DNA from 3 places in the Leuconostoc sp. LN180020 genome. Region 2 is predicted to be linked to each of the others. Evidence: predicted binding sites of a transcription regulator. Region 2 holds the regulator's gene; each other region holds the start of a gene.

Region 1 (4,293 bases), 100 kb from region 2:
CGATATGTTAGCAGCGATTGGCTACGGAGATGTAGCGGCACCAGGTGTAGCTAATAAGTTGACTGAAGAGATTCGTGAGGCACAGCAAGCAGCCCAAACGGCAGAATTACAGCGTGAATTACTTGAAGAAGGGCACGAGATTAAGCGTGTTGAGACAGCATTAACACAGCGACAAAAAGCTTCAGCTGATGATATTGTGATTGCTGGCGTTGATAATTTATTGGTTCGTTTAGGTCGCTGCTGTACACCAGTCCCAGGTGACCCTGTCAAAGGCTATATCACTAAGGGACGCGGTATTTCAGTGCATCGTCTGGGTTGTCCTAATATTCGTGCAGCAGAAATACAAGGCCAACGCTTAGTTGATGTGCAATGGGAAGATGAATCAGGCCTTAAGCCTAATTATGACGCTGATTTGACGGTTCATGGTGAAAACCGAAATGGTTTGTTGAACGATGTCTTACGATCCATTAATAGCCGGACACGCTATGTTAATTCAGTTAATGGTCATGCGACTAAGAATGGTATGGCGCAAGTGTCACTGTCCATCGGTGTTAAAAATACAGAGCAGTTAACAGCGATTATGGATGCGTTAAATAACCTACCCGCTGTTTATGATGTTGAGCGGACGTTTCATTGATAAAGGAGTTATTTGAATGAAAGTAGTGTTGCAACGTGTGAAGTCTGCACAAGTAACGATTGATAACCAGATTGTTGGTGCGATTAAGCAAGGATACGTTTTATTGGTAGGTATTGAGAATACAGATACAGCAGAAGATATAATGTATCTTGTCCGTAAAATTAGTCAGTTACGTGTCTTTGAAGATGAATCGGGCCGTATGAACTTAAGTATTCAAGATATTGAGGGCACATTTTTATCGATTTCGCAATTCACTTTACTTGCTAATACTAAAAAAGGTAATAGACCAAGCTTCACAGGTGCTGGCGATCCTGTCTTTGCAGAAAAATTATACGCTAATTTTAATGACCAACTAAAATTGTATTCTGGATTAGATGTTGAGACAGGACAATTTGGTGCAGACATGGCAGTCTCTTTGGTAAATGATGGTCCTGTTACAATTTTGTTTGATACGCATCAAAAATAAAAAACCGATAGACAATAGCTATCGGTTTTTTATTTTTTTTTGTGCAGATAATGGTAAAGGCCAAAAGGTACAGTGCTTTCTGTTCCATGAATAATGCGAGAAATATTAGCGCGGTGGCGATAAAAGACAAAAATTGTTAAAGCAACTGCCACAACAGTGAGTACCATATCATGATAATAAAAAGATACGATAACAGCTATACTGAAGCCGACCATTGAACTGACGGAAACCATTGAAGTGAGTAATAACATAACGATGAAAACAGTGGCAATTAAACAAAAAAATTGCGGATTATATGCTAACAAAACACCAGCAGAGGTGGCTACGGCTTTCCCACCTTTAAATTTAATCCATATAGAAAATGTATGACCGATGACGGCTACTAAACCAACTAACATGGGATTAATTGTGCTGTTAAACGCTAACGGTAATAAACCTGCAGCCGTACCCTTTAGTAAATCCAAAACCAAGGTCATTATACCTGCAACAGGGCCCAAAACGCGAAATGAGTTAGTGGTGCCGATGTTGCCGGAACCTTCATCACGGATGTCCTTGTGATAAAATAGTTTGCCAATCCAAAATCCTGGTACCATGGCGCCTAGGAAGTATGACAAAACGAACATTAATACGATTGAAATCATAATTAGAACTCCTCATAATTGTGCCTAAACACAAAGTTAATTCTAACATAAATCATAATAGTAAAGGGGGTAACTTAATTAAAATAAAATATTTCTACTTGTCAGAATCCTTTTTTTAATCTATGATAATATAGATTGACGCATGAAATCGAACAATTGTTCAATTGTGTTATGTTTTAAATTAAGAAAGTTAAAGAGTATTCATGGCAGAAAAAAATCACTATGATTCAGATTCGATAAAAATATTAGAAGGATTAGAAGCTGTTCGTAAACGACCTGGTATGTATATTGGGTCAACTGATGGTCGTGGTTTGCACCATTTGGTTTATGAAATTGTTGATAACGCAGTAGATGAGGCCTTAGGCGGTTACGGTAACGAAATTCGAGTGACGATTCACGACAATAATGCAATTACTGTGCAGGATTTTGGTCGCGGTATGCCGGTTGGCATGCATGAATCCGGTAAGCCAACACCAGAAGTTATTTTGACGGTGTTACATGCTGGTGGTAAGTTTGGTCAGGGTGGTTACGCGACATCTGGTGGTTTGCATGGTGTCGGTTCTTCAGTAGTAAACGCCTTGTCTGAAAGTTTGCAAGTAACAATTATTCGTGATGGGCATCAATGGCAAGAAGACTTTATTGATGGTGGGCAGCCTGTAGGGACACTGCGTGATTTAGGTGCAACGAAAGCTAAATCAGGCACCACCGTGACATTTAAGCCTGATCCATCAATATTTAGTGCCACAGTATATAAGTATGATACATTATCTGAACGTTTAAGAGAATCCGCTTTCCTCATGTCAGGGGTTAAGTTTATTTTAACTGACGAACGCGTGTCACCTGCTCGTGTAGAAACTTATCATTATGAGAAGGGACTTGAGTCCTTTGTTAATTTTCTAAATGAAGACAAAGAAACAATTGGACCGGTTATGACCTTTGAAGGGCAACAAGAAGGTTTAGTTGTTGATGTTGCAGCGCAATATAATGATGGTTACTCTGAAACATTGCTATCTTTTGTTAATAATGTGCGGACACAAGATGGTGGCACACACGAAGTTGGTTTTAGAACTGCCTGGACCAAAGCTTTCAATGAATATGCGCGTAAGGTTAACCTCTTAAAAGAAAAAGATAAAAATTTAGAAGGTAGCGATGTCCGTGAAGGCTTGTCTGCCGTTATTTCTTTGCGTGTGCCAGAACAATTCTTACAATTTGAAGGTCAAACAAAGGATAAGCTAGGTACGCCAGAGGCCCGTGGCATTGTTGATGCTGTTGTTAACGAAACTTTAGGTCGTTTCTTAATGGAAAATGGCGATTTTGGTCAAAATATCATTCGTAAAGCTGTTCGTGCGCGTGAGGCACGCGAAGCAGCGCGTAAAGCTCGTGATGAGAGCCGAACGGGTAAAACAAAGGGCCAAAAAGATCGTCTATTATCTGGTAAATTAGCCCCTGCACAATCGAAAAATGCCGCTCGCAATGAGTTATTTCTTGTAGAGGGTGATTCAGCCGGCGGCTCGGCAAAACAGGGACGAGATCGTAAGTTTCAAGCTATCTTACCTTTACGGGGGAAAGTATTAAACACAGAGAAGGCTAAGTTAGCCGATATCTTAAAAAACGAAGAAATATCGACTCTGATTTATGCAATTGGTGGTGGTGTTGGACCTGATTTTAAAGTTGAAGATACGGCTTTTAATAAAATTATTATTATGACTGATGCGGATGATGATGGTGCGCATATTCAAACACTGCTATTAACCTTTTTCTACAAATATATGCGACCATTGATTGAAGCTGGGCGTGTTTATATTGCATTACCACCGCTTTACCGTGTTAAATATGCATCAAAAAAATTCGAAGATCAATTTGCTTGGACAAATGATGAACTTGAGAGCATTACGAGTCAAAATGATGCCCGTTATGAATTAACACGGTTTAAAGGACTAGGTGAAATGAACGCCCCATTACTATGGGAAACAACCATGAATCCAGAGACAAGAACATTGATTAGGGTTAAAATTGATGATGCTGTGTTGGCTGAGAAACGTGTGACAACGTTGATGGGTGATAAAGTTGAACCACGACGTGATTGGATTGAAGCCAACGTTCATTTTACAATGGACGAAGCAGGTTCTATCCTAGACAACGTTGATGGTGATAAGGAAAGTTCGACAGCTGTATTTGAAAAAATACGACAGAATGAGAAGGGGTATACTACTACCTCTGAAACAGCTGAACCAATTATTACGACTTGGCGTGATAAAAATAATTAGTTTGCTCACGCGGTTGACCAAACAACCATTACCGTGTACAATTGTGCGCGGTATTTACATATTTATTTAAACTATTTGAGAGGAATATTGTCCACTGTCAATGACCGGTGGGCAACTTGATATATGGCAGATCGTATAACAGAGCTCTCACTGGAAGCAGTGATGGGCGAACGCTTCGGGCGTTATTCAAAATATATTATTCAAGAACGTGCGTTGCCAGACATTCGCGATGGCTTAAAGCCAGTCCAGCGTCGTATTTTATTTGCGATGAATCAGGATGGC
Region 2 (4,293 bases):
AACTTTACCCATTTATGCTAAGATGTCACCAAATGTAACTGATATTAAGCCTATTGTTAAAGCAGTTGAAGCGGCTGGTGCTGACGGTATCGTATTAATCAATACGGTTGTCGGTATGAGCTTAGATTTAAATACCAGACAAGCACGACTGGCACGCGGTACTGGTGGCATGTCGGGAACATCAGTCCATCCGATTGCAGTCCGTTTTGTTTACGAGACAGCTCAAACAGTTAGTATTCCAGTAATTGGAGTTGGTGGTGTGAGTACCGTCGATGATGCGCTAGAGTTAATGATGGCTGGTGCTAGTGCTGTGCAAATTGGTACAGCTTTAGCAGGTAATCAGCAAGTAATGGCAGACATTGTTCGTGAGTTGCCAAGTGCTTTAGATAAGTATGGTTTTTCTAATGTTGAAGAAGTCACCAAAACTTTCAAAAAGTAGTCATTTTATCATATAACTCGCCGTAGCGAAAGGAATAAATATGCAGCAAGAACCAGTATTTATTGCGTTAGACTTTCCAGATGCCTTTGCTGTCAGAAAATTTTTGAAACAATTTGACAGTTTGACTGATAAGCCAGCTTTAAAAGTCGGTATGGAACTTTTCTATGCAGAAGGGCCAACATTTGTTAATGAGTTACGTCAGCAAGGGTACACAATCTTTTTGGACCTAAAGCTTTATGATATACCACATACGGTCGGTCGAGCGGTTGCAAGTATTTCAAAATTAGATATTCAATATTTAACGATTCATGCTTCAGGTGGTGCACGTATGATGGCGGCGGCAGTAGCTAATAAGCCTGATAGCATGAAGTTGCTGGCCGTGACCCAATTGACTTCTTTTTCGGAGTCGGAAATGCAAGCAACACAGTTGACACAGGCAAGTTTAGTTGATACAGTGACCCATTTAGCTGCTATGGCTTTTCAGGTGGGTGTTGACGGTACGATTAGTTCACCTGAAGAGGCCAAAGCTATTCAGGCAGTAACGAGTCAGTCATTTGTACGAATTACACCAGGTATTCGTCTGCTAGGCGATGATAATGGTGATCAAAGACGTGTTACAACACCACAAAAAGCGCGTCATCATGGCGCGACTGGCTTAGTTGTGGGTCGATCAATTACGCAAGCGGTATCACCACTAGAAGCCTACCAACGTGTTTTACAAGAATGGTGTAAGGACTAAGAATATGACAAACTATGCAGAACAAGTAGCCAATGATTTATTAGCCATTGAGGCCGTAAAATTTTCACCAGAATCACCATTTACTTGGGCCTCTGGCATTAAAAGCCCAATATATACGGACAACCGTATGACGATTGGTTTTCCAGCGGTACGCCAAAATATTTTCAAAGGTTTAGCTGAATTAATTCAATCATACTATCCTGATGCTGACATTATTGGTGGTGTTGCAACGGCCGGTATTCCTCATGCGGCTTGGGTTGCTGAAGGGTTAAATAAACCGATGATTTATGTCCGTTCCAAGCCAAAAGATCATGGTGCTGGTAGACAGACAGAAGGAGCTGAAGTAAAGGGTAAAAATGTTGTCTTGATTGATGATTTGATTTCGACGGGTGGGTCAGTTTTGAGTGCAGTTAAAGCTGTTCGCCAAGAAGGCGCCAACGTTCTTGGCGTTGTGTCGATTTTCTCTTATGAATTGCCAGCCGGCATCGCTAATTTTTCGGCGGAAAACTTAACTTTTCAGTCATTAACAACCTATTCGCAATTAGTTCATGCAGCCATTGCTCGTGGTGACTTAAATCAATCACAGTTAGCAACTTTAACTGATTGGCAAAAAAGTCCTGAAACTTGGGCATAATAAAAAAGTTGACATGGCTTTAAAGCCATGTCAGCTTTTTTATTTGTTATTAGTAAATAGCATCTCGGTATAAGCCAATAACTTTACCTAATATAGCAACTTGTTTAAGGATGATTGGCGCCATCGCATCGTTTTCTGGTTGTAAACGGAAATGATCTGCTTCGCGGAAAAAACGCTTGACTGTGGCTTCGTCATCGTCATTCATGGCAACAACAACATCACCGTTATCAGCATTATCTTGTTTTCTGACAATGACCTTGTCACCATCTAGGATACCAATGTTAATCATTGAATTACCACGAACATTCAACATAAACATATCGCCATCAAATTGCATCAAATTATCAGGAATTGGGAAAAATTCAGTAGCTTCTTCTTCTACTGCTAATATCGGTGCGCCAGCAGTTACCTGACCAAGAACTGGAATTCGACCCGGTGTTGTTGATACACCAAGTGCCTCTAATCCAGAATCAGTCACTTCAATTGCTCGAGCGCGCGGCTTTGAAGCATCCTTTAACAGATACCCCTTTTTGACCAATCTTTCAATGTGACCGTGAATGGTTGAGGATGAAGAAAGCCCCACAGCTTCACCAACTTCACGCACGGTTGGGGGATAACCATTATTTAGCTGAGCTTCGTGAATAAATCTTAAAACTTGAATTTGTTTGCTTTCCTGAATTGCCATGATGGGTTTAATCCTTACTAAACGTAGTTTAATGTAATTTCATTATAACTAAAATAAAATAATTAATCAAACGTTTGTTCGTTTTTTCGAAAAATTCGGCACAATATTGTCAGAAATTGTGCGCTATCTTTGTAAAGAACGACTTTATCAATCGCAACTTTATGCTATAATAACTCATAGACATTTTATTAAGGGGTTGTTGAACCATGAATTTAGGATTTGGAATCTTAATCTTTGTTTTAGGGCTAGTTATTGGACTTGTCATTGGTTTCTTTGTTGCGCGTAACTCAATGAAGAGTTATTTGGCAAAGAATCCACCAATTTCAGAGGAAATGATGAAGTCGATGATGATGTCAATGGGTCAAAAGCCATCACAGAAAAAGCTCAACCAAATGATGGCACAAATGAAACAACAAAGTGAACAGTCACAAAAAAAATAAGCCATTTGGCTTATTTTTTTTCACGTTTAGGGTCGATATAACGCCAGTTAGGATTAACTTCAGCATCCAATTGATCGAAAGCGGCTTGAATCTTAACGGTATATTTGGTAATGTTTTCTTTGTTTAACTTATCTTTGCGGTCAATGACAATGGGTTCTCCAAAATTGATTGTCGTGTTATTACGCTTAAATAGTTGACCAAATGTTACAGGTCCTTGGTAAACGGCTGGCACAATGGCTTTGCCTGACATTTTAGCAATAACTAACGTGCCAGATTTTAAATCGTCACTATGCCGTGATCCTGACGGGAACATAATTAACGAGCGGTTACCTGATTTCAGTTCTCTAACAGGTGTTTTAATGACACTTGGACCAACATTATTGCGATCAACCGGAAAAGCGCCTGCGGATTTAATTAACCAAGCCAGTGGTTTGAATTTGAATAACTCGATTTTAGCCATGAAAATGAAAGACTTCGGATAGGCAGCAATCGCATACCATACCGGATCCCACCAAGTACGATGTGGGCCGACTAATATATAGTTATCATCGGTCGGGATGCGATCTTTATTCATATATTTAATGCGACCGGTTACCGCCCACACGATACCAACTGCAATAATACGCAGAAAATCATAAAATTTCATTATTTATTCACCTCATAAACTATCTACCCATTTTACACGATAAAGCGAGAAAAAAACAATGATTCAACCAATTCTTAAAGAAGGCGAACGAATTGATGGTTTGCCATCACAAAAAATAAATATTATTCAAAATCCAGATATGTTTTCTTATTCTTTGGATGCAGTATTGTTAGCCCATTTTGCTGATGTGAAAGGCAAAGGGACGGGCTTGACGGTTGACCTTGGTGCTGGGACAGGGGCTGTTGGCTTATTTTACGCCCCTAAAGTTACTGGCAAGTTGGCTCTAGTCGAAATACAGCCAGAACTAGCAGACATGGCGAAACGTAGTATTGCGATGAATGAGTTGACGCAACGGGTTTCAGTCATTGAATCTGATATGAAAGCTATATTTGAAGATATTCAGCCAGGCTCGGTGGAGACTGTGTTATCTAATCCGCCTTATTTTCCATTAAATGAGACAACTAAAACAAATCACGATAAGCATTACCAGTTGGCGCGGCATGAGCTGACAATTGATTTGCCAGGCCTAGCTCAAGTCGTGAATAAATTACTGAAAAATAACGGTAAATTTTACATGGTTCATAGACCAGATAGATTAGCAGATATTTTTGCTGCGTTTGCTAGCAGAAAATTGATGATTAAGCGTATCCAGTTTGTTTATGGTAAAGCAAACCGTGAAGCCAATATGGTTTTAATTGAAGCCATTAAAT
Region 3 (4,293 bases), 250 kb from region 2:
ATATTTACACAGTTCGTCAAGTCACTGAGGCATTAGCGCGTTATATTGACGCCCAGGGCAATGCTGCAAAAACTAGTGGTGTTGTTATCAGTTTTGATTCGCGACACTTTTCACCAGAATTTGCTTCAGATGCAGCGCAGGTTTTATCTGCACATGGTATTAAAGCCTATTTGTTTAGCAGTTTACGACCAACACCGGAGTTGTCTTTTGCTGTACGCGAACTTGGCACATTTGCGGGCATTATGATTACAGCATCGCACAATCCTAAAGAATATAATGGCTATAAAGTATACGGAGCGGATGGTGGACAAATGGTGCCAGAAGCTGTTGAGGCGGTTGTTTCAGAACTTGAAAATATACAAGATGTCTTTACGATCGCTTTAGATAAATCAAATGCGCATGTGCAAGTTATTGATTCAGAAATTGATGATAAGTATTTAGCTAACGTTGCCACAGTAACGGTTAACCCAGAGTTGGTTGCTAAGGAAGGGGCTTCGTTGAAATTTGTTTATTCACCGCTACATGGCACAGGACAGTATATTGGTGAAAAAGCACTACAACAAGCTGGTTTTACAAACTATACCATTGTAAAAGAGCAAGCGGTGATTGACGGAGATTTCCCAACAGTTAAGAAGCCAAACCCAGAAGATGCAGCAGCCTTAGTTATGGCTATTGATTATGCTAAGCGTGAAGGGGCTGATGCGGTTGTGGCGACTGATCCCGATGCAGATCGTATGGGAGCAGCTGTCAAATTAGCTGATGACACATTCCAAGTCTTAACAGGGAACCAAATTGCGGCTGTGCTTGTGAATTATCTTTTGACGGCAAAGAAAGAAACAAATACATTACCAGAAAATGGTGCTATTGTGACTTCAATTGTTTCTTCACGTTTTGCTTCAAAGATAGCGGCTAGTTTTGGGGTAACAACAGCAGACGTCTTGACAGGGTTCAAGTACATTGCTGCAACGATTGATGAGTATGAAGCAACTAAATCACATCAATTCTTATTTGGCTTTGAAGAGAGTTTTGGTTACCTGGTTAAGCCATTTGCCCATGACAAAGATGCTATTCAAGCTCTTGTGTTATTTGCTGAAGTAGCAGCATATTATAAGTCACAAGGCAAGACGTTCGCCGACGGCCTACAAGAGTTATTTGAAAAGTTTGGTTACTTTGAAGAAAAGACAATTAGCCTAGACTTTCCAGGGATACATGGCAATGATGAAATGTCAGCCATTATCAGTAAGTTCCGTAATGAACAGCCGAAGACAATTGGTGGTGTGGCAGTCAATCGTGTACAAGATTTTTCAACGGCAACTGAAACATCAGCAGACGGTCAACAAAAAACATTACCACAGCCAAAAGCTAATGTCTTGAAATATTGGTTAGCAGATGGTTCTTGGGTGGCTGTGCGTCCTTCAGGTACTGAACCAAAATTGAAATTCTACATTGGTGTTGAATCCGATAGTCAAGCGACATCACAAGCTAAAATTGATGTTATTTCGGAAGATTTGATGCGCTTTGCAAAGTAATTCTGGACAAGTAATAATTTATTTGATATAATTAAAAAAGCCGTAATGGCAATATTAACGATAATCCGCTGTGCGTCAAGCCTAAGGGCAAGTGTAAGATTGTCGACTAGGAGAATGACCAATGCGTCAAAATACTATTTTAGAGAATGTGACATCAGCACAATTGCGTTCTGATATTCCTGAGTTCCGTGCCGGTGATACAGTTAAGGTTTATGCCAAGATTGTCGAAGGTTCACGTGAACGTATCCAATTGTTTGAAGGCGTTGTCATCAAGCGTAAGGGTTCAGGTATTCAAGCAACATATACTGTTCGTAAGATTTCATCAGGTGTAGGTGTGGAACGTACTTTCCCATTACATTCACCTCGTGTTGAAAAGATTGAAGTTGTACGCTTTGGTGCGGTTCGCCGTGCTAAGTTGTACTACTTGCGTGCTTTGCAAGGTAAAGCCGCTCGTATCAAGGAACGTCGTCGCGACGTATAATCCTAAAAAGGCACCCATTGCAGGTGCTTTTTTACTACAATTTTTATGCCACTACAGCTCAAGTATAGCGGTTGTCTGTGTAATATTTGCGTAACACAATAGCAAAGCTATTGATATGGATACCAATCTCTGAGGGTATATAATAGTTACATACTCGAATAATATTTGAGTTTCATTACTCCCCTAGTAATGTTTCAATCAGCCCCCCAATTACTGATTGATTTTAATGATAGCGCGAGCTATCTTCCCTCTGACCATTGCCCTCTTCGGTCAGAGGGATTTTTTTGTGCTGACTGCTGAAAACGAACTTATGTTCGCTTGTTGATGTTATAATGTTGATATGGCAGAATTCTTAATAACAACTGATTTAAGGAAAATATTACACGTTGACATTGATGCTTTTTATGCGCAAGTAGAAATGCGGGATAATCCTGAGCTGCGCAATCGGCCACTAATAATTTCGCGTGATCCTGCAGAAACAGGTGGACGTGGTGTGGTCGCGACGGCTAATTATGTTGCACGAGCGCTAGGTGTGCACTCTGCCATGAGTGCAGTTGAAGCACGGCAGTTAGCGCCAGAGGGCGTCTTTCTATCGCCAAATTTCAAAAAATATAGGCAAGTATCAAAAACGATTCATCACATTTTTCACACGTTTACCGAAAAAATTGAACCCGTTGCACTTGATGAGGCTTATTTAGATATGACAGATTCACACTTGTCTGGGGCGAGTATAGCCGCACAAATTAGACATCAAATTTTAAAAGAAACGGGTTTGACCAGTTCAATAGGTATTTCACACAATAAGTTACTTGCTAAGCTAGGATCCGAGTTTAACAAACCAAATGGTGTCACGGTTATTACACACGATAACATGTTGTCCTTTTTAGCTGAACTACCGATAGGCGACTTTCGTGGGGTAGGTGCGAAGACAAAAGCAAAATTTTCAGCGTTAAAAGTTGAAAATGGATTACAATTACGTCAATTACCTAAAGAAACACTGAGAGGATTGTTTGGTAAGATGGGTGAGAACTTATACTGGCAAACACGAGGCGTGCATTTTGGGGAAGTGCAGTGGCAACGTCAGCAACAGTCAGTGGGAAAAGAAGCTACTTTTAGGTATTTTATCCACAATGAAATTGATGTCCATAAAGCCTTTAAGCAACTAGCCAATGAGATGATAGCCGCTTTAAAAGTAAAACAATTAACCGGACGTACATTAAATATCAAAATAAGAGATGATGCATTTAATACAATTACGCGTGCGATCACTAGAGAAACACCATGGCCATTATCTGAAACACTCATAACACAAACGGCTCAGAGTGTGTTTGAGGAAGTTATTCAAACACCTTTTTCAGTAAGGTTGCTGGGCTTGTCTATTAGTAACTTACAATCGAGTACATTTGAAGAAATGACATTGTTTTAAACATGGTATACTTATTGAAGGCGTAATGAAGCAGATAAATGATTACGATTCAGAAAGACGAATTAATGGCACGAATTGAAGAAGAAATTTTAACACAAATTAAACGATATGATACGGTTATTATTCATCGGCATCAACGACCAGATCCTGATGCGTATGGCTCACAATTAGGATTAAAGGCTATTTTACAAGCTAGTTTTCCGAAAAAGAAAATTTATGCAGTTGGTAAGGCCGTAGCAGGCTTGTCATGGATGTCACAGGATGAAATATTTATGGATGACATACCTGATAAGGCATATAACAATGCGTTAGTAATCATGGTTGATACAGCAAATGCACCTCGAATTGATGATCAACGGTGGCCTAATGGTTTAGAAACAATTAAAATTGACCACCATCCAAATGACGAACCTTATGGCGATTGGCAATGGGTAAAAGAAGGTCATTCGGCAACGAGTACCATGATTTACGAATTTTACGAAGTGTTGAAAGATCAAGGCTTGGTTATGAATGCCAAAGCCGCACGACTACTTTATACAGGTATTGTAGGTGACACTGGCCGCTTTATGTATAGCATGGATAAAGAAACATTCCGTGTTGTATCAGAGCTTTTTAATTATGATTTTGATTATGAGGCTGTTCTTTACAATATGACAACTATGACAGAGAATGCTGCCAAGTTATCAGGCTATGTACTGCAAAATTTGACGATTCTACCATCAGGGTTTGCTTATATCATTTTAACGAATGAACTAATTGCTTCATATAACTTACGTGACGCTGGAACGGCTTTTGTTGTGTCGTTGCCGTCAAAAATTGATCAGGTGAAAGCCTGGGCGATTTTCGAGGAGCAAGAT

The links. Region 2 encodes LexA, which represses DNA repair genes until DNA is damaged. Its sites were predicted from a motif close to CNAACANNTGTTNG; they were not measured.
Region 1: parE (DNA topoisomerase IV subunit B) is a predicted target of LexA. The motif match lies at 1,894-1,907, and genes of this name have one in related genera.
Region 3: dinB (DNA polymerase IV) is a predicted target of LexA. The motif match lies at 2,314-2,327, and genes of this name have one in related genera.

The regions. Positions count from the first base shown of each region.
Region 1 is NZ_CP039736.1:1,226,847-1,231,139, forward strand. Features, by position in the region: gene FAZ25_RS06275 (bifunctional (p)ppGpp synthetase/guanosine-3',5'-bis(diphosphate) 3'-pyrophosphohydrolase) at 1-637, shown strand, start outside; gene dtd (D-aminoacyl-tRNA deacylase) at 654-1,103, shown strand; gene plsY (glycerol-3-phosphate 1-O-acyltransferase PlsY) at 1,133-1,744, opposite strand; gene parE (DNA topoisomerase IV subunit B) at 1,948-4,011, shown strand; gene parC (DNA topoisomerase IV subunit A) at 4,135-4,293, shown strand, end outside.
Region 2 is NZ_CP039736.1:1,328,087-1,332,379, forward strand. Features, by position in the region: gene FAZ25_RS06840 (dihydroorotate dehydrogenase) at 1-439, shown strand, start outside; gene pyrF (orotidine-5'-phosphate decarboxylase) at 480-1,178, shown strand; gene pyrE (orotate phosphoribosyltransferase) at 1,183-1,812, shown strand; gene lexA (transcriptional repressor LexA) at 1,862-2,497, opposite strand; gene FAZ25_RS06860 (YneF family protein) at 2,704-2,937, shown strand; gene FAZ25_RS06865 (1-acyl-sn-glycerol-3-phosphate acyltransferase) at 2,948-3,583, opposite strand; gene FAZ25_RS06870 (tRNA1(Val) (adenine(37)-N6)-methyltransferase) at 3,642-4,293, shown strand, end outside.
Region 3 is NZ_CP039736.1:1,078,724-1,083,016, forward strand. Features, by position in the region: gene FAZ25_RS05590 (phospho-sugar mutase) at 1-1,529, shown strand, start outside; gene rplS (50S ribosomal protein L19) at 1,651-2,010, shown strand; gene dinB (DNA polymerase IV) at 2,351-3,436, shown strand; gene FAZ25_RS05605 (bifunctional oligoribonuclease/PAP phosphatase NrnA) at 3,502-4,293, shown strand, end outside.